Linked DNA regions of Novipirellula caenicola. The protein of the gene in region 2 interacts with the protein of the main gene of each other region in a pairwise test. Links are inferred from orthologs where the notes say so. Each region holds a gene or a part of one and is shown on either strand. Other genes may lie near its edges.

What was found.
Region 1: the proteins of priA (region 2) and ssb interact in binary tests that used the Escherichia coli proteins (3 or more experiments, as listed by UniProt). The link is inferred for Novipirellula caenicola from one-to-one orthologs.

Annotation. Positions count from the first base shown.
Region 1 is NZ_BAABRO010000006.1:259,785-270,758, reverse strand. What follows is about bases 1-2,743. They hold ssb (single-stranded DNA-binding protein), read left to right. Parts: upstream 1-975; coding sequence 976-1,512; downstream 1,513-2,743. Other genes in these bases: ppdK (pyruvate, phosphate dikinase), read left to right, coding at 2,728-2,743; rplI (50S ribosomal protein L9), read left to right, coding at 1,582-2,121; rpsF (30S ribosomal protein S6), read left to right, coding at 374-811; pth (aminoacyl-tRNA hydrolase), read left to right, coding at 1-127. In the rest of the region: more of ppdK, read left to right, coding at 2,744-5,388; ABEA92_RS14850 (homoserine dehydrogenase), read left to right, coding at 5,512-6,819; ABEA92_RS14845 (ATP-binding cassette domain-containing protein), read left to right, coding at 7,052-7,837; ABEA92_RS14840 (ABC transporter permease subunit/CPBP intramembrane protease), read left to right, coding at 7,834-10,059; hemC (hydroxymethylbilane synthase), read right to left, coding at 10,179-10,974. UniProt on the Escherichia coli protein: Plays an important role in DNA replication, recombination and repair. Binds to ssDNA and to an array of partner proteins to recruit them to their sites of action during DNA metabolism. Acts as a sliding platform that migrates on DNA via reptation.
Region 2 is NZ_BAABRO010000003.1:194,721-205,951, forward strand. The notes cover bases 3,743-6,742. They hold priA (replication restart helicase PriA), read right to left. Parts: upstream 6,417-6,742; coding sequence 4,068-6,416; downstream 3,743-4,067. Other genes in these bases: ABEA92_RS08215 (NAD-dependent epimerase/dehydratase family protein), read right to left, coding at 3,743-3,842. In the rest of the region: ABEA92_RS08205 (hypothetical protein), read right to left, coding at 1-1,567; ABEA92_RS08210 (glycosyltransferase family 2 protein), read right to left, coding at 1,752-2,567; more of ABEA92_RS08215, read right to left, coding at 2,778-3,742; nadD (nicotinate (nicotinamide) nucleotide adenylyltransferase), read left to right, coding at 6,940-7,572; ABEA92_RS08230 (NADPH-dependent FMN reductase), read right to left, coding at 7,556-8,083; ABEA92_RS08235 (hypothetical protein), read right to left, coding at 8,283-8,999; ABEA92_RS08240 (transglutaminase domain-containing protein), read left to right, coding at 9,612-11,231.

The DNA.
Region 1 (10,974 bases), on a different replicon or contig from region 2:
TGAAGCGACAACCCGAGCTGCCCATGCCGCAATGGACTGGGCAACCAACGGGATTACGCAAACCATGACCGAGTACAACGCGAAGGTCCCGGCCAAGCCCAAGGGCAAAACCAAGCCGTCGCCCTAACCTGGCAAGGCGGCAACCCTTCGTGAGACTCGGTAAGTGAGTAAGAAGTTAACCCCAATGCGTTAACCAGACTGACGTTGCGAAACGACGGTCCGAACCCAACGCTGCGGACCCCAATGCGGAATGCGAGTATGGTGCTGGGCAAAATCACACCCGCTCGATAACATACCGCTTAAAAATAGAAGCATTTTCCGAAACAGCGCTGCGTTCAACGCACCCATCAGACCGTAGAGAGACGATAAAACCGTGGCGAAAAACACTTACGAAACGCTATTCATCCTCGATAGCAACCAATACGCACGCGATCCCGGCGGCGTCAGCAAGCAGATCGAACAAATCATCAGCGAAAATGGCGGCAACGTGCTCGTCAGCCGGATGTGGATGGAACAGCGACTCGCCTACCCCATCGACAAGCACCAAAAGGGCACCTACTGGTTGACTTACTTCGAAATCGAAGGCGAGCAACTCGTCAAGATCGAGCGAGCGTTCCAGCTCTGCGAACCGATCTTGCGTGAATTGACGCTCAAGCTTGACCCTCGTTTGGTCGAGCCAATGCTTGCAAACGCGCGTGGCGAATCCTTCACGCTATCGAGCCGTGGCGAAGAGGAAGCGGACGATTCCGACGACAACGACTCGGATGACGCCAACGCCGAAGACGATTCGGTGGTCAGCTCCGAAGCCTAAGATTTGCTTGTGAACGGCGGCAGCGGTAGGATGGCGCAGGGTGCCCGGCGGCACTGAAGTGCGTCCCAGACGCCGTTGCTGGCACGGCGATGCGTCACTCGCATCGCCCACAGCAAATTACTTAAGCAAAACATTTCGACATTTAAAATGTTTCGGGGAAAATCATGGCAAGCTATAACCGCGTCGTTTTGGTAGGCAACATTACACGCGATATCGAACTGAAGTACACCACCGGTGGAACCGCAGTCACCGAGATCACGATTGCTGTGAACGACCGCCGAAAGTCAGCTACCGGAGAATGGGTCGAGGAGACAACGTTTGTCGACGTGACGCTTTGGGGGCGAACCGCAGAAGTCGCAAGCGAATACCTGAGCAAGGGATCCCCGATCCTGGTCGAAGGCCGACTGAAATTGGACATGTGGGAAACCGATGGCCAAAAACGCAGCAAGCTGCGAGTGATCGGCGAACGAATGCAAATGTTAAGTGGCGGCGGCGGAGGAGGCGGTGGCGAATCACGCCAACGAAGCCAACCACAACGTCGCGATACGGTCCAAGAAACCAGCTACGATTCACACGATTACCAAGATTCACATTCTTCTGGCGGTGCGGCACCCCGAGCGACGGGCAACCCGGCGGGCCAGCGAGAAGCACAACCGACCGGCAACGGCCCCGGTTACGACGATCCTGACATCCCGTTCTAAACCGAACGGCTCCTTCAGAACCCATCCATCCACCCATACACACCCTTATTTGTTCACTCGAGTTTTGTGATGCCGAAACCAAAGACTAGCACGGGTCGATCGTTCAAGCGACCATTTAAACGTTTGCCCAAAGGCGCTAACGGTGGCATTCAGCTACTATTGATCCACAATGTCGAACACCTCGGCAAGCAAGGCGACATCGTCGAAGTCAAATCGGGCTACGCGCTGAACTACCTGCTGCCTCAAGGGTTGGCGACCGTTGCCACCGACCACCACAAGCGAATGGTCGAAAAGCACCGCGAAAAACTGCGTGCCTTGGAACTCGAAAAGCTCAAGAGCTACCGCGACATGGCGGACGAGCTCGGCAAGCAATCGATCACGATCGAAGCCAACGCCAACGACGAAGGCCATTTGTACGGCAGCGTCGGAGCTCACGAAATCGTCGACGCCCTCAAGGGTGCCGGTTTCACTTTGGCGCAAGACCAAATCCGTTTGGAAGGTCCGCTGAAGGAACTCGGTTTGTACACCGTCAAGGTGCACTTGCACAGCGAAGTCGACGCGGCACTGAAGGTTTGGGTTGTCCCAACCGTCGTGACCGAAGAAGTCTAATTTTTGCTTGATAAAATCACGACGGCGGGCTTTCGGCATCGCCGTCTTGTTTACTATCATCTGCGAATCACGTCGGGGCTGTGGCGGAACTGGCAGACGCGCTGGATTTAGGATCCAGTTCCTTTACGGAGTGCAGGTTCGATTCCTGTCAGCCCTACTGAATTGAAAAGCGGCGGTGTGCATCAGCCACATCGCCGCTTTTTTCGTTTTGTACCGATTCTGCTTTGCCCGCGCGTCACACCCGCCTCAATCGGCCTTGCCGCTAAACCGCTGGCCTTACCTGCGGCAACGATGTTGCGGACAACATTGGCCTCAAGATCACTAAATCGATGCGGCCTAGCGCAGACGGCAATCATTGCGAAATCGTCCAACTCAACGCAGTGATTAGCTTCAAATTCCATAGCACTCATTGACCTTAGGTCAAATGGGAAATAAAGTTTCCCCGTAAAAGGCGTTGTTATTCGTGGTTTAGGGCCGCCAATGCCTTGTTGTTTGGGACCGCTCGAAGTTCATGTGGCTCCCCATTTAGATCTTAGATCTGTATTCAATCACTCACTTACAAACCCTCTCCCTTACAAACCACGACGGTTCCTTCAGAGACTAACTATGGCAAAGAAAGCTGGCTCAGCTGACAAGATGGTTTACTACTTCGGTAAGACAAAAACCGAAGGCCGCGGTGCAAGCAAAGCAATCTTGGGCGGCAAAGGTTTGAACCTTGCTGAAATGACCGCGATTGGTCTTCCGGTTCCTCCCGGATTCACGATCACAACCGCCGTTTGCGACGCGTATTACAAGTCGGGCGAAAAGATGCCCAAGGGCTTGATGGACGAAGTCAACGCGGCGGTCAAAACGCTGGAAAAAGAACTTGGCAAAAAGTTCGGTGACGATTCGAACCCACTGCTTGTCAGCGTTCGTTCGGGTGCAGCCGTTAGTATGCCCGGAATGATGAACACCATTTTGAACCTTGGTTTGAACGACGCGGCCACCGAAGGCCTCGCCAAAGCAACCAAGAACGAACGATTCGCTTATGACGCTTATCGTCGTTTGATCAACATGTTCGGTGACGTGGTGATGGGCATGGACCATCATCAATTCGAAAAAGCGTTTGACGAAATCAAGAAGAAGTACAAAGTCAGCGAAGACACCGAAGTTCCCGCCGAAGGATTGAAGCAACTTTGCGAATCCTACAAAGCGGTTTACAAAAAGTCGACGGGCGAAGATTTCCCGCAAGACCCGATCAAGCAGCTTGAACTTTCGATCATGGCTGTCTTCGGCTCGTGGAACACCTCTCGCGCCGTTCGTTACCGTGAAATCGAAGGCATCCGCGGTTTGCTAGGAACCGCGGTCAACGTGCAATCGATGGTTTACGGCAACATGGGCGACGACTCGGGAACCGGGGTTGCCTTCACCCGTAACCCGAACACCGGCGAAAACAAATTCTTCGGTGAATTCCTTATCAACGCTCAAGGCGAAGACGTGGTTGCCGGTATCCGCACCCCACAACCGGTTGCAGAGATGCCGAAGTGGAACCGAGCGGTTCACAAAGAACTGATCGCGATCAAGAAAACGCTCGAAGATCACTACGCTGAAATGCAGGACATCGAGTTCACGATCGAACGTGGCACGTTGTACATGCTGCAAACCCGAACCGGCAAACGCACCGGAGTCGCGGCGGTCAAGATCGCTTGCGACATGGTCAAAGAAAAATTGATCGATCAAAAGACCGCCGTGCTGCGTGTTCCGGCGAACGACTTGACGCAATTGTTGCTACCTAGCTTCAAACCGACCGCGCGTAACGCTGCGGACGTTTTGACTCGTGGTTTGCCGGCTTCCCCCGGTGCAGCGGTTGGTAAGTTGGCGTTCAGTGCCGAAGAAGCACGTGAGCGAGCCGACGCGGGCGAAAAGGTGATCTTGGTTCGTAAAGAAACCAGTCCCGAAGACGTGGACGGCATGAACGCCGCTGCGGGCATTTTGACCAGCACCGGTGGAATGACAAGCCACGCGGCCGTGGTTGCTCGCGGTTGGGGCAAGTGCTGTGTTGCCGGTGCAGGTGACGTCGAGATCAACGAAAAAGGCAAGAAGATCAAAGTCGGTGGACGCACCTTCGGCGTCAAAGACGTCATCAGCCTTGACGGAACCACCGGTGAAGTCATGGCGGGCGAAGTGGAAACACAAGAGCCAAAACTTTCGGGCGACTTTGCCAAGTTGATGAAGTGGGCCGACGAGTACCGCACGTTGGCAATTCGCACCAACGCCGATTCGCCTGCCGACAGCAAGCGAGCTCGCGACTTCGGTGCCGAAGGCATCGGACTTTGCCGTACCGAGCACATGTTCTTTGACCCCGAGCGAATCACGCACATGCGTTCGATGATTTTGGCTCAGGACGAAAAAGATCGTCGTGCGGCACTGAAGAAATTGCTGCCGTTCCAACGCAAAGACTTCGAAGGCATCTTCAAGGCGATGAACGGGCTGCCCGTCACCATCCGTTTGCTAGACCCACCATTGCACGAATTCTTGCCGCACGAAAGCGCCAGCCAAAAAATCGTGGCAAAAGAATTGGGCGTTTCGGCCAACGAAATTTCCAAGCGTGGACAAGCACTGCACGAGTCCAACCCGATGCTTGGTCACCGTGGTTGCCGCTTGAGCGTGACCTATCCGGAAATCCTTGAAATGCAAGTTCGCGCGATTGTCGAAGCGGCAATCAACTGTGCGGGCAAGAAGATCAAGGCTCAACCCGAGATCATGATCCCGTTGGTTGGAACGGCGAACGAATTGGAACTTCTTCGTGGTAAGGTCGAACAGACGATCGAAGAAACCAAGACCGCCAAGAAGTTCAACGGCACCTTGGATATCTCGATCGGTACCATGATCGAAATCCCACGTGCTTGTTTGACCGCGAACGAAATTGCCGCTCATGCCGACTTCTTCAGTTTCGGCACGAACGACTTGACGCAAATGACGTTCGGTTACAGCCGTGACGATGTCAACACCTTCTTGCCGGATTACATCCATCAAGAAATCCTCGAGGTTGACCCGTTCCAATCGCTCGATACCTCGGGTGTGGGCCAATTGGTCGAAATGGGTGTCGAGAAGGGCCGTAGCGTCAAGAAAGACCTGAAGGTCGGTATCTGTGGCGAACACGGTGGCGACCCTGCGTCGATCCGCTTCTGTCACGAAGCTGGTCTGAACTACGTCAGCTGCAGCCCGTTCCGCGTGCCAATCGCACGTTTGGCGGCCGCTCAAGCTGCCCTGAACTCGAAGAAGTAGTTCGGCGGTCTGTCGACCTCGATAAAATCAATCTTGAAACAGCGGCCCGAAACGGCCGCTGTTTTTTTTGGTTCACCCCCCTGTGCCCTCGTCGAGGGCGGTCGTTGCGATTACCATTTTCGCATGGAAAAAACAAACATTGCCATTGTTGGCCTGGGAACCGTTGGCACGGGTGTCGCGAAACTGTTACTTGATCATGGCGATCGCACGTCGCGCCATGCTGGCCGCACCTTGTGGCTGAAGAAGGCGGTCGTTCGCGATCTAGCCAAACATCGTGACGTTGATCTACCGGCGGGGGTCGCGACCGATTCGCTTGAAGACGTGATCAATGATCCTGAGATCTCGGTCGTCGCTCAATTGATCGGCGGCTTGGAACCGGCGCGTTCGATCATGTTGCGACTGCTCGAATCCGGCAAAGACATCGTCACGGCGAACAAGGCGCTGTTGGCCGAACATGGCCCCGAATTGTTCACCCGGGCTCGTGAACTTGGCCGTAGCATCGCGTTTGAGGCGTCGGTCGCCGGTGGGATCCCGATCATCGCCAACGTCAGCCAATGCTTGTCGGCAAACCAGATTCGATCACTCGAAGGCATTCTCAACGGTACCAGCAACTTCATCGTCACACAGATGGACGAGAAAGGGGCGCCCTACGACGTCGTCGTTCGCAAGGCCCAAGAACTAGGTTACGCCGAAGCCGACCCGACGATGGACGTGGACGGCACAGACGCGGCCCAGAAATTAGCGATCCTGGCGCATTTGGCGTTCGGAGCGACCGTCGATTGGTCTGACATCCCGCGCATGGGGATCGACGGGCTGGATCCCGATGATTTGCGATACAGCCGCCAACTCGGTTATCGCATCAAGTTATTGGCCTTGGCCAATTTGGCGGACGATGGACTCGAGCTTTCGGTGGCGCCAACGTTGGTCCGCATCGGGACTCCGCTGGCCGAAGTTCGCGACGCGTTTAATGCCATCCGTGTCGTCGGCGATGCCGTCGGACCGGTGTTTTACCATGGATTGGGTGCTGGCCAGATGCCGACCGCCTCGGCCGTGGTCGCCGATCTGATCGATACCGCCGTCGGACGGACTCGATTGACGTTCCAAACGCTCGAGTATTTTTCGATCGATAATCCTCCGCGTGCGAAACTTCGCGATGCCGATACGTTGGTGGGACGGAATTATTTCCGACTCAGCGTAGCGAATCATCCCGGAACGCTGGCGTCGATCACTTCGGTGTTGGCCAAGCACAAGATCTCGATCGCCTCGGTGATGCAGCACGAGGGCGAAAACGGATCGACGCACCTCGATCCGGTCCCGTTGGTCATCATGACGCACGAAGCGACCGAGGGTGCCGCTCGAGCCGCGACGCAGGAAATCGAATCGCTCGATTCGATCACAGGTCCGGTTGTACGGCTTAGAGTGAAGGATTAACGCCCCCCCGGGTTCCTTTGCTCACGTTTTTGCCATGTTCGCTCATGAATCGCTGTCCTTTGCCCTATCGGGGGCTACGATTCCGTAGCGGTTTCTCCATGCGCTTTTGACCCCGTCCGGTAGCCCCACGCTGAGGATGCGGTCGCCGTAGGAACAACCGTTATGACCGTGTTGACCGTCACGCGACGATTCAACCGACCACGGCAATTTGATCCCGGGCAGATGGGCATCCATGATTCACGTACAACATCTAACCAAGACCTACGACGATCTGAATCGTGGTCGGTTTATCGCCGTCGACCGTGTCTCGTTCACGGTCGGGGCAGGCGAAATCTTTGGGCTGCTGGGGCCCAACGGCGCGGGCAAAACCACCGTGCTTCGCATCTTGAGCACGGTACTGAGCCCGACTTCGGGGATCGCCAAAGTCGCCGGTTACGACGTCGTGGCGGATCCAGCCGAAGTGCGTCGCCGAATCGGATTCGTCAGCAACAATACCGCGATGTACGATCGCATGACTGCGTGGGAAATGGTCGGCTACTTCGGTCGCTTGCACGGCATGACTCGCGACGAGCTTCGCGAACGCCTCGAATCGTTGTTCACTCAATTGCGAATGAACGATTTTCGCGATGTCCCGGGCGCAAAGATGTCGACCGGAATGAAACAAAAAGTCTCGATCGCCCGCGCCTTGGTTCACAACCCTCCGGTGCTGGTGTTTGACGAAGCCACACTGGGACTCGATGTGATGGTGGCTCGCAACCTGTTGGCGATCGTGCGGGATCTGCGTGACAGCGGCAAATGCTTGATCTTCTCGACTCACATTATGAGCGAGGTCGAAAAATTGTGTGACCGGATTGCGATCATGCACCAAGGCCGAATCCTAGACAGCGGCACGCTAGAAAACCTTCGCCAGCGACATGGCCAAGAAGACTTTGAAGAGGTCTTCTTTGACCTGCTTAGCCGACACGAACAAGGGGACGCGGACGTGCAAGGACTCGCTATCTCAGGAGCATTCGCATGAACCTTATCAAAAGCCCAAAACGACAAAACGCCGACAAACTACGCTGGTCCTCGGTGTGGCTGATCTATGCTCGGGAAATGCGAGACCAACTGCGTGACCGCCGCACGCTATTCACGATCGCGGTGTTGCCAGTACTGCTTTACCCGTTGGTCGGAACCTTGTTGCTGCAGATGGTTCAGTTCACGCAGCAGCATTCGACCAGTGTGTGTGTGATCGGCACCGACCATTTGGCTGACGTTCCACCGCTGGTGGGCGAAGACCGTTTCGCGGAATCGTTGGTGCCCGCCGACGACCCGCTGCAAGTGGTGACGTATCCGTGGGACGAAGTAAATTCGCGTCGCCCGGTCGCTGAACGCGCCCAAGAGTGGGTCAGTAGCGGTATGTTTGACGTCGTGGTGGTTGTGCCGCCCGAATTCACCGAGCCCGCAGATCGATTAAAAAAAGACGAAGCGGCAATCCAATTGCTCTACAACGTGGCCTCGGACCAATCGATGGTGGCTCGTGAACGGGTCGCCAAAATCTTGGGAACGTGGCGTTCGGGTTGGATCAACGAGCGGTTGACCGAGTCGGGCATCGATATGCTGTCGCTGGAATTGTTCCAGCTGAACGATATCGATATCGCACCGGCCAGTACTCGCGAAGCGGCATTGTGGAGCAAATTGCTGCCGTTCATCATGCTGATTTGGGCGATGACCGGTGCGTTCTATCCTGCGATCGACTTGGTCGCTGGCGAAAAAGAACGCGGCACGCTGGAAACGTTGCTGTGTAGCCCGGCACTTCGCTCGGAAATCGTCGCCGGCAAATTGGCCGCTGTGACGACCTTTAGCATGCTGACAGCGATCCTAAACGCAGGAAGTATGTTGGTGACCAGTTCGTTTGTGATCGGCCAGATTAGTTTCGGCAACGCTGCCGGCGCGATCGGTGCACCGCCGGTTGGCCCGATGCTGTGGTTGCTGGTCGCCCTGGTTCCACTGTCCACACTGTTCAGTGCACTTGCGTTGGCCGTCGCCGCGATGGCGCGAAGCAGCAAAGAAGGCCAATACTATTTGATGCCGCTGATGATGATCACATTGCCGTTGGTGATGTTGCCGATGTTGCCCGGCACGACGTTGACCGTCGGCACCAGTTTGATTCCCGTCACGGGAATGTTTTTGATGGTGCGTGCGTTGGTCGAAGGCCAATACGGGATCGCGCTGTGGCACTTGCCGATGGTCGCCGGCGTCACGATCACGTGTCTGTGGATGGCAGCCCGCTGGGCACTGAAACAATTTGATAACGAATCGGTGCTGTTTGGCAGCAACGAACAATGGGAACTGCGGCAATGGGTCCGGCACCTGTGGCGTGACCGACAAATTGCGGCCACCCCGAGTCAAGCGGTCGCCTGTGGTGCAGCAATCCTGGTGGCATTGTTCTTCGGCAAACTAGCCGTCACCGAAATGCCAACCACGTTCGCGGGCATCCGCAATTTGGTGCTGATGCCACAGCTCGGTCTGATCCTGGCTCCGACTCTGTTGATGGCAACCGTGCTAACGACTTCGCTGCGAAAGAGTTTACGAATTCGTATGCCTCATTGGACCACGTTGCCGTTAGGGGTACTGCTCGGCTGTACCCTGCATCCGACCTATGTCATGTTGTCGTCGTGGATCAGTCACATGTATCCGGTCAGCGAGCAAGCGATGGCTTCGATGAAGCCGTTTGCTGACCAAATTGCCGCCGCCCCCTGGGGTTCAGTGGTGTTGTTGATGGCGCTCGTCCCGGCGATTTGCGAAGAGCTTGCTTTCCGCGGCTTTATTTTTGGCGGGCTCGAACGCCAAGGGGGACGACTGCGTGCGGTGGTCGTCACCGCCATCCTGTTTGGGATCTCGCACGGCGTTTTACAGCAATCGATCGCTGCCACTGTGATGGGATTGTTGCTGGGTTGGATCGCACTGCGAACCGGGTCGGTGTTGCCTGGCATCTTGATTCACTTTACCAATAATGCGTTGTCGGTTTCGCTACAGCGGATCACCGAAAGCAGTTGGGGTGGTGCATCGATCTTCTTGCAATCGACCGAGCAAGGCCCCCAGTACCAACCGTTTTGGATTGTGATCAGCATGGGGATCGCCGTCACTTGCTTGTTGTACTTTGGATCGCTGCGGAGCGCGGACGAAGAAATCGAGGCGGATCAAATTCACACCGATGAACCGATCGTCGATCCGACGACCAGTTTCGCGGGTGCGTAGTGCGACGGCCGGCGGTTTGGCTGCTACCGAGCAGCTCGCGACGCTACCCAAGGTAGAAGGCACTCGGCTCCGCGTCGCAAACGATACCCAAGCAGACGACGTTGGGCCGGCATCGGTCACTACGACCGTGTGTCGTGAATCAATTCACGAGCTCCCCGACTCGCCAAACTTTCGCTGGCTTGGTCGGCCAGCGTTTTTGCGCACGATTCCCATTGCGATGGATCAAATGCGATCGACCGGCTTTCGTCCAGCCGCTTGGTGCCGTCGGTCGACAACACCACCGCATCAAGCGACAGTATACCATCGTTGATTTGGGCATAAGCCGCGATGGGAGCCAAACAGCCACCGTTGAGCGCCGCCAACAAAGTCCGTTCGGCCGTCACTGCGGCTCGCGCGGGAATATGGTTCAGGACGCTCACCATCTTCTGAACCGCTTCGGCGTCGCGATGCACTTCGATCGCAAGCGCCCCTTGGCCGGGTGCGGGTAACATTTGATCGAGCGGCAATTCGACGCGAGTCACGTCGTCCATTTTTAATCGCGTTAACCCCGCCGACGCCAACATGATCGCGTCGTACTCGCCAACCCGCAGTTTTTCGAGTCGTGTTTGCACGTTGCCGCGAATCGGTTGCACATCCAAATCGGGGCGATGGTACCGCAACTGAGCCGCACGCCGGCGGCTGCCGGTGCCGATCTTGGCTCCGTCAGGCAACGTCGCAATCGTCCACTGCGATTGAGACACCAAACAATCCTCGACCACTTCGCGTGGCGGGACCGCGGCAAGCACTAGGTTCGGATCGACTTCGGTCGGCAGATCCTTTAACGAATGGACCGCAATGTCAGCCTCGTCATCCAAGACCGCTTGCTGAATTCGCTTGGTGAACACGCCGACCTGGCGGCCAGAATCGATCGGACGC
Region 2 (11,231 bases):
ATTTATCCAGCGGCGTGAAGATTGTCTGTCGTAGTTCTTGCATCGCCGCGAACTCAAGTTGGTGTTCGCGGATTTCGCCGCCTCGCGTGGTTTCGAAGAAGGGCATGCCTCTGCTTCCCAATCCGCTTGCAACACCATGGGACGTCCAAGCAAACAGGAGGCACAGCAAGCCGAGCTTGACGTAGAGAAGACGCCATTGGTTGGGGACGCGTTGCCATCCTCCATCAAACGCGATGGCAATGGCAATGCATGTCCACGTGTAGGGCATGAACAGGTATTTGGGCGGAATCACGTGTCCGATGCCTGGGACGGGCCTTCCTAAACAGACCATCAAAACGACCCCACTCATGATCATCAACACGGCGACAAGTTGAAATCGTACCGAACGGCACGGAAGTGAGGGCAAGGCCATCAGGACCATGGCAGCAAACACCACAGCGCTGGCTATCATCGCGAATTCCAGCAATCCAAAATCGACCAAGTGATGCGGGATCGCCAGGGGGACCGAAATCAGCGAGGTGGTGACGGTGTAAAACCACTGCAGAGTCAATCCCATCAGCCCTCGCTGAGGGCCGGCCGCCGACAAAAAACGAGGGCCGTCTGGATGATGGTACGCGTGATAGTAGAACGCAATCGCCATGACCATGGGGACACCGATTGCCAAGTAATGTCGCCAATGTTGCCCGAGTTGGCGTAGGGGATTCGAGGCCGAGTTCGCCACGATATCACACGTCAAAAAAACAACCGCGGCGCAGGCGACCCAAAACCCGCTGATATTGATGAAGCACGCATAGCCCACCAGCAGCGAGGTCAGTACGTAGTAACGCCATGCATGGGTAGCGCGAAAACGCAGGGTCGCCCATCCAACCAGCAGTGCCGCCGTCATCAAGGATTCATGCATCAACAGAATGTATTCGCCTGAGGTGAGCTCGCCCCACAACGTCCATCCCACTAAAAAACACGCGAATATGAGTGTCCCCAGACGTGAAATGCCTGCTTGGCGAAGGTAGAGACATCCTGACCATACCAAAGAGATCAATGTGCCGACGGCAAGCAGGTTGTATGCGACGGCATGGGTGCCGAAGGTCCAATGGAAACCGCGAATCAGAATGCGGCCCAGCGGATACACATGATCATTCATCGTCGCATAGATGACTTCAGGAAATCCGAGCGTGCGGTTGTCGATCAGTAAATTAAAGTCGTCGGATTCAAAGTAGCCCCAAACGATCGCGGGCCAGTCAAACGCGAGGACCATCACCGAGCACACGAGTCCCCAACCAACGGCTTCGTGAACATACGACCGGCGATCATCCGGCATGCGAGAGGATCGGGTCAGTTGCGTTACCAATCGCCAGAGTGCTCGATCCAGTTTGTCGCCAACGAACCAAGAGGCGATTGCAACGAAAGCCGCAAGAAGAGAAAGCCCTGTAAAAAAGCGAGGCAACAACGGAATGATCAGCTCCGCCGATCCGCCCGACTGACGTTTCAGCACGGATTCGTACAGCGAAGCGGGAAGGATCGCCAGCAATGCAAACAATAGCAACGCAAATACAGAACACCATCTCACCAGCGGCCACGACACGAGCGGACATGACGTTGTCGAAGACGACGCTGGAAGATCCGGCACTGGAGGACGTGGCACTGAGGGCGTCGGTTCGGAAGATTCAGTCATGTGATTTGTAAAATCAGGGGAGAGAAGGAATCACGCGGCCTCTTCATTGCCCTGGTCAAGGGTGCATCGATCTTCCGATTTAAACACGGTCCGAGTCGGGCATCGTCGGATCCGCATGAACTTCCACTGCTCCCGTTGGATACCGCGTGCTTTCGGCACGGACATCATCGGACATCAGTACTCGTTGAAAGAAAAGCATCAACAGCGTACACAGATAACGGCGTCCCATTTCACGCATTCGAAGGTTGCTTGAACCCCACGTGCGGCCTTCCCATTTGATCGGAACCTGCTTGATTTTATAGCCGCTGATCAATGCGCTAAGCGACATTTCAAGCGTGATATTGAAATGACATGCACGATACGGTCCGCACTGTTCGATGACTTCGTTGCGGTAGGCTTTAAACGCATTGGTCAAATCATTCATGTCGGTCCAGAACATCCACTGAATCGCTTTGTTGACGATTCGATTGACGACAAGTTTGACTTTGGGGTATTGCTTGACCGAAGCGCCTCGGATGAATCGTGATCCAAAAACACAGTCATAGCCTTGTTGGATTGTGTCGTAGTAACAGAGCACGTCATCGGGGTGATCCGATCGGTCGGCCATGTAGATGACCACCACGGATCCGCGAACAAACTCGAGTCCGGATCGAATGGCGCGGCCAAATCCGCCCGGCGACTGGCGTCGTATCAGTCGGACGTTGGGCCAGCGTGTGACGCGTTCGAGCACCTCGGCCTCGGTCTCATCCTGGCTGTTGTCATTCACGACAATCAACTCGGTGTCGATGTGATGCTGATCCACCAAAAACGACATCAATTCATCAATGCAGGGGCCGATGTTGTGCTGTTCGTTGTATGCGGGGATGACAATCGAAAGCTGAGGGCGGTCTGTCATGGAGCGGCTGCGGGTTGTGAAGATCGAAAAAACGTTGACCTAACTCAATTGATTTTTGCGTTTTCGCCCATGGGTTTGACGTCAAATCGTGGTTCCGCTACCTACCAAACCAAGACGGATCTAGCACAGCATAATCGAATCTTCCGCCCACTTGATCGCGAGGCATGCCAAAAGTCAGCGACAGCAGCATTTCGCCGGTGAAAATCGAGTTCAAGAGTGCTCCAGCCATGCGGGGTGCTGGCGAGCGTGTTCTGCGATTTCAGATAAAATTTGATCCGTCGATCGAGCCGGCTGCCATTGCCATGCATTGCGAGCAAGACGCGAATCGAGCACGATCCATGGCAAATCGAATGGCCGTTCCTCGTCCGACGGCGTGACGATATGGTTGCCGAATTGCTCGTTACACCACTGCGTTAATTGACGCAGCGAGCGTGCCGATTCGATGCCTCCGCTAACGTTTGCAATCACGGGTTTGGTCGAATCCATCGCTGCGGTGATCTGCTTGTCAATCAGCTGTGCGACGTCCCAGGGATGCAAACAATCACGAACTTGGCGTCCAGAGCCGCCAAAGCCAATGTAGCGAAGCGGACGACGACGTTGGTGCGAATGGACCCAATACGCATAGATACCTTGGTCAGCTCGTCCAAATTGCCCCGCACCCGCAAGCACACCGCAGCGATTGATTCGCAGCGGGAATTGGAATGCTTCGGCGTATTCCCATGCCATCGTTTCGGACGCCAACTTGGTCGCCCCGTAGATCGATACCGGTGGCGTGGTGGAAAATGATTCATCGATGCCATCCTCCGAAACGCCGCCGGGAAGTTGCGACTCGGGTGCCAGCGCGAAGGCATCTCCCTGGGCGGTCAGCGGCAATGAGGCAAGGGCATCGATGGAATAGACGCGGCTGGTGCTAAGCAGAATCAAACCACTTTGGTGTTGCCGGCAATACTCCAGCAAATTCAACGTTCCAATCAAATTGTGTTCGGTCAATTGTCGCGATGAGCCATGTCCCGAAGTACCGGCGAGAACGCTGGGTTGGGCAGCACAATCGATCACCCAATCGGCTGAGGGAATCGCATCGAGATCACTTCGAGATCGCAGGTCAGCGTGGATGAAGTGGACACCCATCGAGTGCAGTTTTTGACGGTTCGATTCGCTGCCAGAACGCGTCAAATTGTCAATTCCGATCAGCTGCAAACCGGAGCGACTTTCCAGCAAACTTTCGGCAATCCATCGCCCAACAAAACCACAGACGCCAGTGATGAGAACTTTCAAGGGATTCGACTTGCACGGTGAATGAGTGTATGTCCAGTAGCGACCCATCGTAACATCCCGTTGCGGAAGATGCGACAGTTTTGTGCGACTCGAATTCGCTTTGGATGGGGGGATGGTCCACGTGCCTGGTAACCAATCACCACGAGCCCCGAAACCAATCACCACGGGGCGGCCTGATCCAACATTGGGCGGCAGCCTGATTCAACCTCGCGCCGGGCGGTCGGATTACAGCATATCGATCGGGTCGATGTCGACGACGTATTGGACGTCGTCTTTCTCGGGAATCGTAAACGAGTCCGTGGCGCGGCGAATCGTCTCGCCTAACTCCGCACTGTCGGTCGATTGCAGCAGCAGGTGGAATCGATACTTGCCCCGCAGTTTGGGAATGGGGGGCGGGGCAGGGCCCAAGATCCGAACTTCCGATCCAAGTGCCTGGCGGGCGGCTTCGAGTCGTCCCAATAACGAATCGGCAACCGCTTCGGTGACATCTTCGACGACGCCTCGGATGATGATGCGAGCCACCGAACCGAGTGGCGGGTAATTGAATTTGCGTCGATTGACCATCTCGTCGGTCGCAAATTGGTGATAGTCGTGTCGTGATGCCGCTTGGATCGCCGGATGCTCGGGCGAAAAGGTTTGCACAATCACACGGCCGCCACGATCCCCGCGGCCGGTTCGGCCCGCGACTTGGGTGACCAATTGAAACGTTCGCTCGGCCGCTCGGAAATCGGGAAAGTGCAATGCACTATCGGCATTGATCACGCCCACCAACAACACATTGGGAAAATCGAGCCCTTTGGCAATCATTTGAGTGCCCAGCAAAATGTTGACCTCTCCGCTGCGGAATGCGGACAACACACGTTGATGGCTGCCGGGGCGTTTCATGGTGTCGCTATCCATGCGAGCAATGCAGGCATTCGGAAAGCGAGCTTTGACCTCGACTTCCAAACGCTGGGTTCCTAGCCCGCCGTATCGAATGCCATCGAACCGGCACGCGGGACACCACGGCGGTGTGGCGATCGTGTAATCGCAATAGTGACAACATGCTTTTCCACCATCACGGTGATGCGTCAGCGGCATGTCGCAATCAGGGCATGCGACGACATGACCACACGAAGGACACTGAATCGTGGTGGCAAACCCGCGGCGATTCAGCAGCAAGATCACTTGCCCCTTTTCGTTCAGCGTTTCTTGGACGGCTAAATGCAGCGGACGACTGATCGCACCTCGAGTCCGGTCGTCGCGAATTCGCAGATCCACCAACTCCACACTCGGCATGGGACGTTGGTTGATTCGCTCGTTCATCGGAATCAATTCGGCATGCCCTGTGGCGGTGGCGTGCCACGTTTCCATCGATGGCGTCGCGCTGCCCAAGATCAGCGGGATGCCAAGCGACATCGCTCGCGCGTGCGCTACTTTGCGAGCGTGATAGCGGGGTTGTTCATTTTGTTTGAACGACGCATCGTGCTCTTCGTCCATCACGATCAGCCCTAATCGTGGCATCGGTGCAAACACGGCACTTCGCGGGCCGACGACGACTTGGACTTCACCACGACGTATCCGCTGCCACTGGAAATGCCGTTCCGACGGAGTCATTTGGCTGTGCAGCACCGCCACGGATTCAAATCGACGTTCGAATCGGCCACGCGTTTGAGGCGTCAAACTAATCTCAGGCACCATCACGATCGCGCCGCGTCCCGCTCGCACAATTTGTTCGATCGCCTTGATGTACACTTCGGTCTTGCCGCTGCCGGTCACTCCGTGTAGCAGCAACGTTTTACCCGTCCCTGATTCAATCGCAGCACTGATTCGCTCGAGTGCCGCAGTTTGCTCTTCGCTGGGAACATGGGTTTGCTGGCTCTCACCGTCATTTTTTTGCCAACGCATCGGCGTCGTCGCCGTCATTTCACGCTGCATCGAAACGTCGATATAGCCTTTGGACTGCAACGCGCTGACGGGGCCTCGCGTGCACTTGGCATGCACCATCAATTCAGAGGCCGTCATCGGTCGGCCGGCGGCAATCAAAAACCGAAATGCAGCCTGCTGTTTTTTAGGCAGCAACTCGATTGATTTTTCATCGCTACGGTCTGGGTTGGGCGTCAGATAAGCTCGCTCGCGAGTTCCTGCATTCGAACGCACACTCGAGGGAATCAAGGTGTCAAAGACTTGTCCCGTCGGTGCTTGGTAATAATGACTGATCCATAAAACCAATCGCACCAAGGCCGGGTCACACAGCGGTTCGTCGTCGAGCACCTCGACAATCTCACGCAAGGAACCTCGTTTTCCTTGATAGCCAATCCGCGTCTCGATGCACCATCCCATCATCGGATGGCGACGTTTACCGAGCGGAACGCGAACTCGCATGCCGGGTTTCAAGTGCTCGCGTTCAGCCTCGGGAATTTGATAGTCGTAGGGGCCATAGGGGGCTTCGCTAAACACGATGCGGCCGACCGCGATATCGTCTTCGACGGTCAATTCCCATGGCGGAGGTTCGGTTTCAAATAGTTCGGCTTGTTGAGCCTTGGCCGCCCCCGACTCCTTTGCCGACGTTGGATCCGACTCGTCTGCAAACATCGATGCGTCGATCGCGAGATCCGCTGACAAATCGAATGCCTCGGATTTGCCCGTTGCCCGCGATTGCCGTGTTTGTGGCTCAGACGTTTGTGCCGCACCGCTGCCGCCGGTGGTTGGGGGCTGTGGGGGAAGATCGCGACGCGATTGCACCGGTGGACTGGATTCGCTGCCATCGCCGCGAACGTCATTTGCGTTCGGATTGGCCTCGGCACGGGGCTGCGTTGGCCGACGAGGATCAGACTTGGACATGGTCGGGGGGCCGACGGTTGGCGGAACAGGATCGGATGGTATGGAGGTTAGCATAGTGTATGTTGGATAAAAGGAAGATAAGGGAGGAGAACGCCAAGTTCCGTGCTCGCCCGTATGAATCGCCTCCCTCATGCGACCCCCTCATCCCCTTTATTTTCGTGATTTGCTGGACAAGTCTGGTCAAGCGAGCCGCCGCCATTTTCGCTTTGCCAAGAAAATCTCGCTCATTGGCATTTCCGATAAAGCTTCGAAACCTGAGAAAGAATCGAATTTGATGAGAATTGGACTTTTCGGCGGATCGTTTGACCCCGTCCACGTGGGGCATTTGTGGATTGCCGAGGCAGCTCGCGAAACCCTTGCACTGGATCAAGTTCGCTGGATTCCCACTGCAACGTCGCCGTTAAAGCCGGCCGGAGCGGTCGCGTCAAACAAGGATCGGCTGGAGATGTTAAAGCAGGCTCTCGTCGATAACCCGTACTATGAATTGGACGACCGCGAGATCCGTCGAGGAGCGGTCAGCTATACCGTAGACACGGTCGCAGAATTGGTCCAAGAAATGCCCGACTCTCAGTTTTTTATGATCATCGGCAGCGACTCTTTGGCCTCATTCCCGCTTTGGCGTCAACCGCAGCGGTTGCTTGGGTTGATCACGCCGGCGGTGGTCCAGCGGGGCGGCGAAGAGGCGATTGATTTTTCAGTGCTCGAAGGTTTGGTCGAGCGCGACCGAATCGCTGAGATTGCGTCCCACGTGATCGCGATGCCGGTCATCGAACTTTCCAGCAGCGAACTTCGCGAACGCGTGCAGCAGGGGCGAAGCATTCGGTACCGCACCCCACGTGCGGTCGAACGGGTGATTCGCCAGCGTGGCTTGTATCGCAGTCCCCCGATCGCTAATGCGACCGATTGACCGCGTCGGCAAGCTTGGTGGTTTCGCTAACCAGCGTGGTGACACGTTGTTGGATTTCTTCGTCGGCCAATCCATCGCCTTCAAAGGCGTCGCCCGTGGCGTAGATGAACCGCGGCACGATCAGGCAGCGAAAATCGAGCATCAAGCTGTTCGCCAATCCCATCGCTGACATGTAGCTTCCTTGGCCGCCGGCCGCCAACATCAAACTGACGACCTTGCCGGTCCATGCCCGCCCGGTCAGCTCTACCGCGTTCTTCAGCGCGGCATTGACGTCATAGTTGTACACCGGCGATGCAACCAGGACGGCTTCGGCTTGGTGGATCAAGTCCGCCAATTCTTTGACGTTCGCGTCCGCATACGCCGAGGCACCGTCGCATGCAGGAAGATTTTTGATCACAAGATCGAAAAGCGTGGCTTCGCGTCCGGTTTGCTGAAGTTGTTCGACCGCCGCGCGAGCAAGGATACGACTTCGGCTGGTGGGATGCAGGCTTGAGCTGATGACGAGAAACATGGTTTTGCGTTATCGTTGGCGACACGTTCGAAGAGGTGTAAAACCACGAATACTCGCAAACCCGCGGCGGTTTGTCGAGTCGCAAACCAAAATGAGGGCTGTTTCCGCCGCGAAATACGCTCAGGCAAATCGCGGCAACACGGCTCGCTGGCCGCCTATTGGGCGGGCCTCCCACGTCGCACGCGGCAACCGGCGTCCGCTAAGCGAATTCTTCGTAATCATCCAGAAACATTTCGCCATCCATCCCCAATCGATGCTTCAGCGTCTCGAACTGGCTTGTGAACCGTTCGCTGCTGCTGTGGACATGTTCGGCTTCGGTGATGAATTGCAAGTTGTCATCAGGATAGACATCGCCCCGGATCAACGTTTGCGAGAACGCATCAAGCGGGTCGCCATAGGCAATCAGCAACTTGTGTTCGTCAAGTTGAATTTCTTGACGTTTGCTTGGGTTGATCACAGCGATCCCGGTGCAACCGTCATTCAGTAGCAAGTCCTCGAACTCCCACAGCATGCTTTTTAGCACAGGTGCGTCGATGTGTTCACGATACAGGTCCTCGGGGTGAGGGTTGCCCTGGTGGCTGGTTTCCAGCACGACATCGACCACCGGGCCAAGTTGATCGACCAGTTCAAGGAACAGATCCATGATTCGGTGGCGGGTTGCCGATGCCAAGATCACGGGGGTGCTTAACCCCGTTTTCTCGTCGACATATTGGTCGTATCGAAAACCTTGCTTCGGCACGACTTGAAGATCATACGACGGGCGAACCGCGTCGGTCAGTTCGAACATCCCATAGGAACGAATCCCCATGTGCGTTTGCAGTTCGTCGTCGGTCAGCGTTTCAAAGCTTCCGTTGGAAGCCACTCGAACCGCATCGTCGCTGGTACCATTTCGAAGAATACGCTTTAGAAAACCCATTTCGGTTTCCGATCCCGTTCGCAACAAGAATAAATTAGGTGTGAAATAACGTTGGGTGCACCGACGTCGGTTTCGATTGACTCGGTACACCCAACGCTAGGTCACGTTCTTCGAGGGATCAGGCAAAGACGACCTAAGCGGAAAAGACGGCGAGTATTTGTGACTGAATATTCATCAACGTCGGCGGATCCGTTACAACCGGCACCTCGCAGACTGGCTTTCCAGTCCCCGCATGGGTGGAGTCGCGGTGGTTTACCTCGGCTGAGAGTCGCCTAGGATGGGACGCCGCGAGGCACTGAAGTCACACCAATCGCCTCATCAAACCAGCGGTGGCGTCCATCGCTTGGATATGTGTCGATCGCTGAGATATAATGAGGGCCGATTGGATGCTCAGAAACCCTCTTTGCGCCCACGACGGCGCGACCAAACATCAATGCGTCCTTCCTTTCTTTTCTGAATTCGAAAATAGATAGCTTCATGCTTCGATTGCTCTGGCTCGGTGTCGGTTCGCGTTTCACACCAATGCGTTCTGTCGCACCGCGGGAACGTCTGCGAAGGTGCAAAACAGGCTTGCGAACGTGCAAAACAGGCTTGCGAACGTGCAAAACAGGCTTGCGAACGTGCAAAACAGGCTGGATTGCCGGTGGGTTGCTGGTCGCGACACTGCTTGGCGGTTGTGATGTTCCCGAGCGGGTGCCATTGGTTCCGCCGCCGGATCTGTATCGTGCCAGCGACGAACCCGGTCAATCCGACCCGCAAGCCTCGGGTGAAACGGTCGCCCGTGAAGAAAATTTGAAGTCAGAGGACCGCAAGTTTCCCGGTGATTTCGAAGCCTGGGACGCCTATTTTGTTGGCGACACCCACGTCGGTTACAGTCACATCACCGTGGTCGGCGGCGAGGATGCGGACCGAAGCGACGCAAAAAAACAGCATGTCGATCTGAACATCGAAGATTGTTTGTTAATCAATCGAGGGCCCGCATCCGCCTTTGTTCAACGCCATTCGCATCAATCGAGCGAGACGATCGATGGGCAATTACTGCACTACAAAAGCCATCTGAGCGTCGGTCCAATCATCACGACGTGCGAAGGGACGGTGGACGAATCGGGACTCAACGTCGTCAAAACGCGAGGGGCTGCGGTGAGCACGCACCGATTCGCTTGGAGCGACGAGCATCGTGGGCTATTGGCGGTGGAAGAGTCGATTCGTCGCTCGCCACTTCGCATCGGCCAAAAGCGAACGTTCCAAACCGTTTCTCCGATTCAGCCGCTCGCTACCACCGTTCGGCTACACTGCGTTGCCAAGGCCACGGTGCCGCTGATCGATGGAAAACCCCATGAATTGCTGGAAATTGATGTGGAAACGGATCTCGGCGAGGATCGGAAAAGTTATCACGTGATTTGGGCCGAGCCGGATGGGACGATACGTCGCGCGCTGTATCCAGCGTCGAATTTGGTCACCTACCGCACGGACAAGGAAGTGGCGGTCAAGGACATCGAGTCGCAGCAGGCTGCGATTGCGATCGCATCCATCCTTACCAACAGTACGCTAGAGCGGCCCAGTGAGACAAAGCGAGTGGGGTTCAAGTTGGTCCGGACCGCATTGCCAATTGACGAAGAAAAGTCGACCATCCAGCCGCAGCCGAATCAATTTGTACGGAAATTGGACGATGCATCGGTGTTGGTTCTCGTTTCAAGGTTAGGTGAAACGCCTCGCAACGGTTTTCAGCAAGGAAGTTTCTTGGTAACCGATGCAGATCAAAAGCCCAATGCGATCATCGATTCGGCAGAAACCATGGTGCGTCGAATCGCCCAGGCGTCCGGAGGCTCTGGAAAACTCGGTGAACGTGAACTTGCGATTGAGTTGGCGCGATCGGCAAACCGGTTGACTCAGTTGAAATCATCCTCGGATACCTTCCAGCGTGCTTCGGAAGTCGCTCGAAACGCGCAAGGCGACTCGACCGCCTATGCGGTATTGTTGGCCGCGCTGCTTCGCGCCAAAGCGATCCCTTCACGCGTTGCATTCGGCTTCCGATATCAAGAAACACCGACGCCTCGGATGGTGTACCACGCTTGGACGCTTGCGTTTGTCGATGGAGATTGGTTGTCACTTGATGCGACCACCGGAGGCATCGCTGCGGCGGATCGTTTGACGGTGACCACCAGTGATCTTAGCAATCAGGACATCGGCGAAGTGATGATGCCCGTGCTGGATTTTCTCGGGGCCTACGAA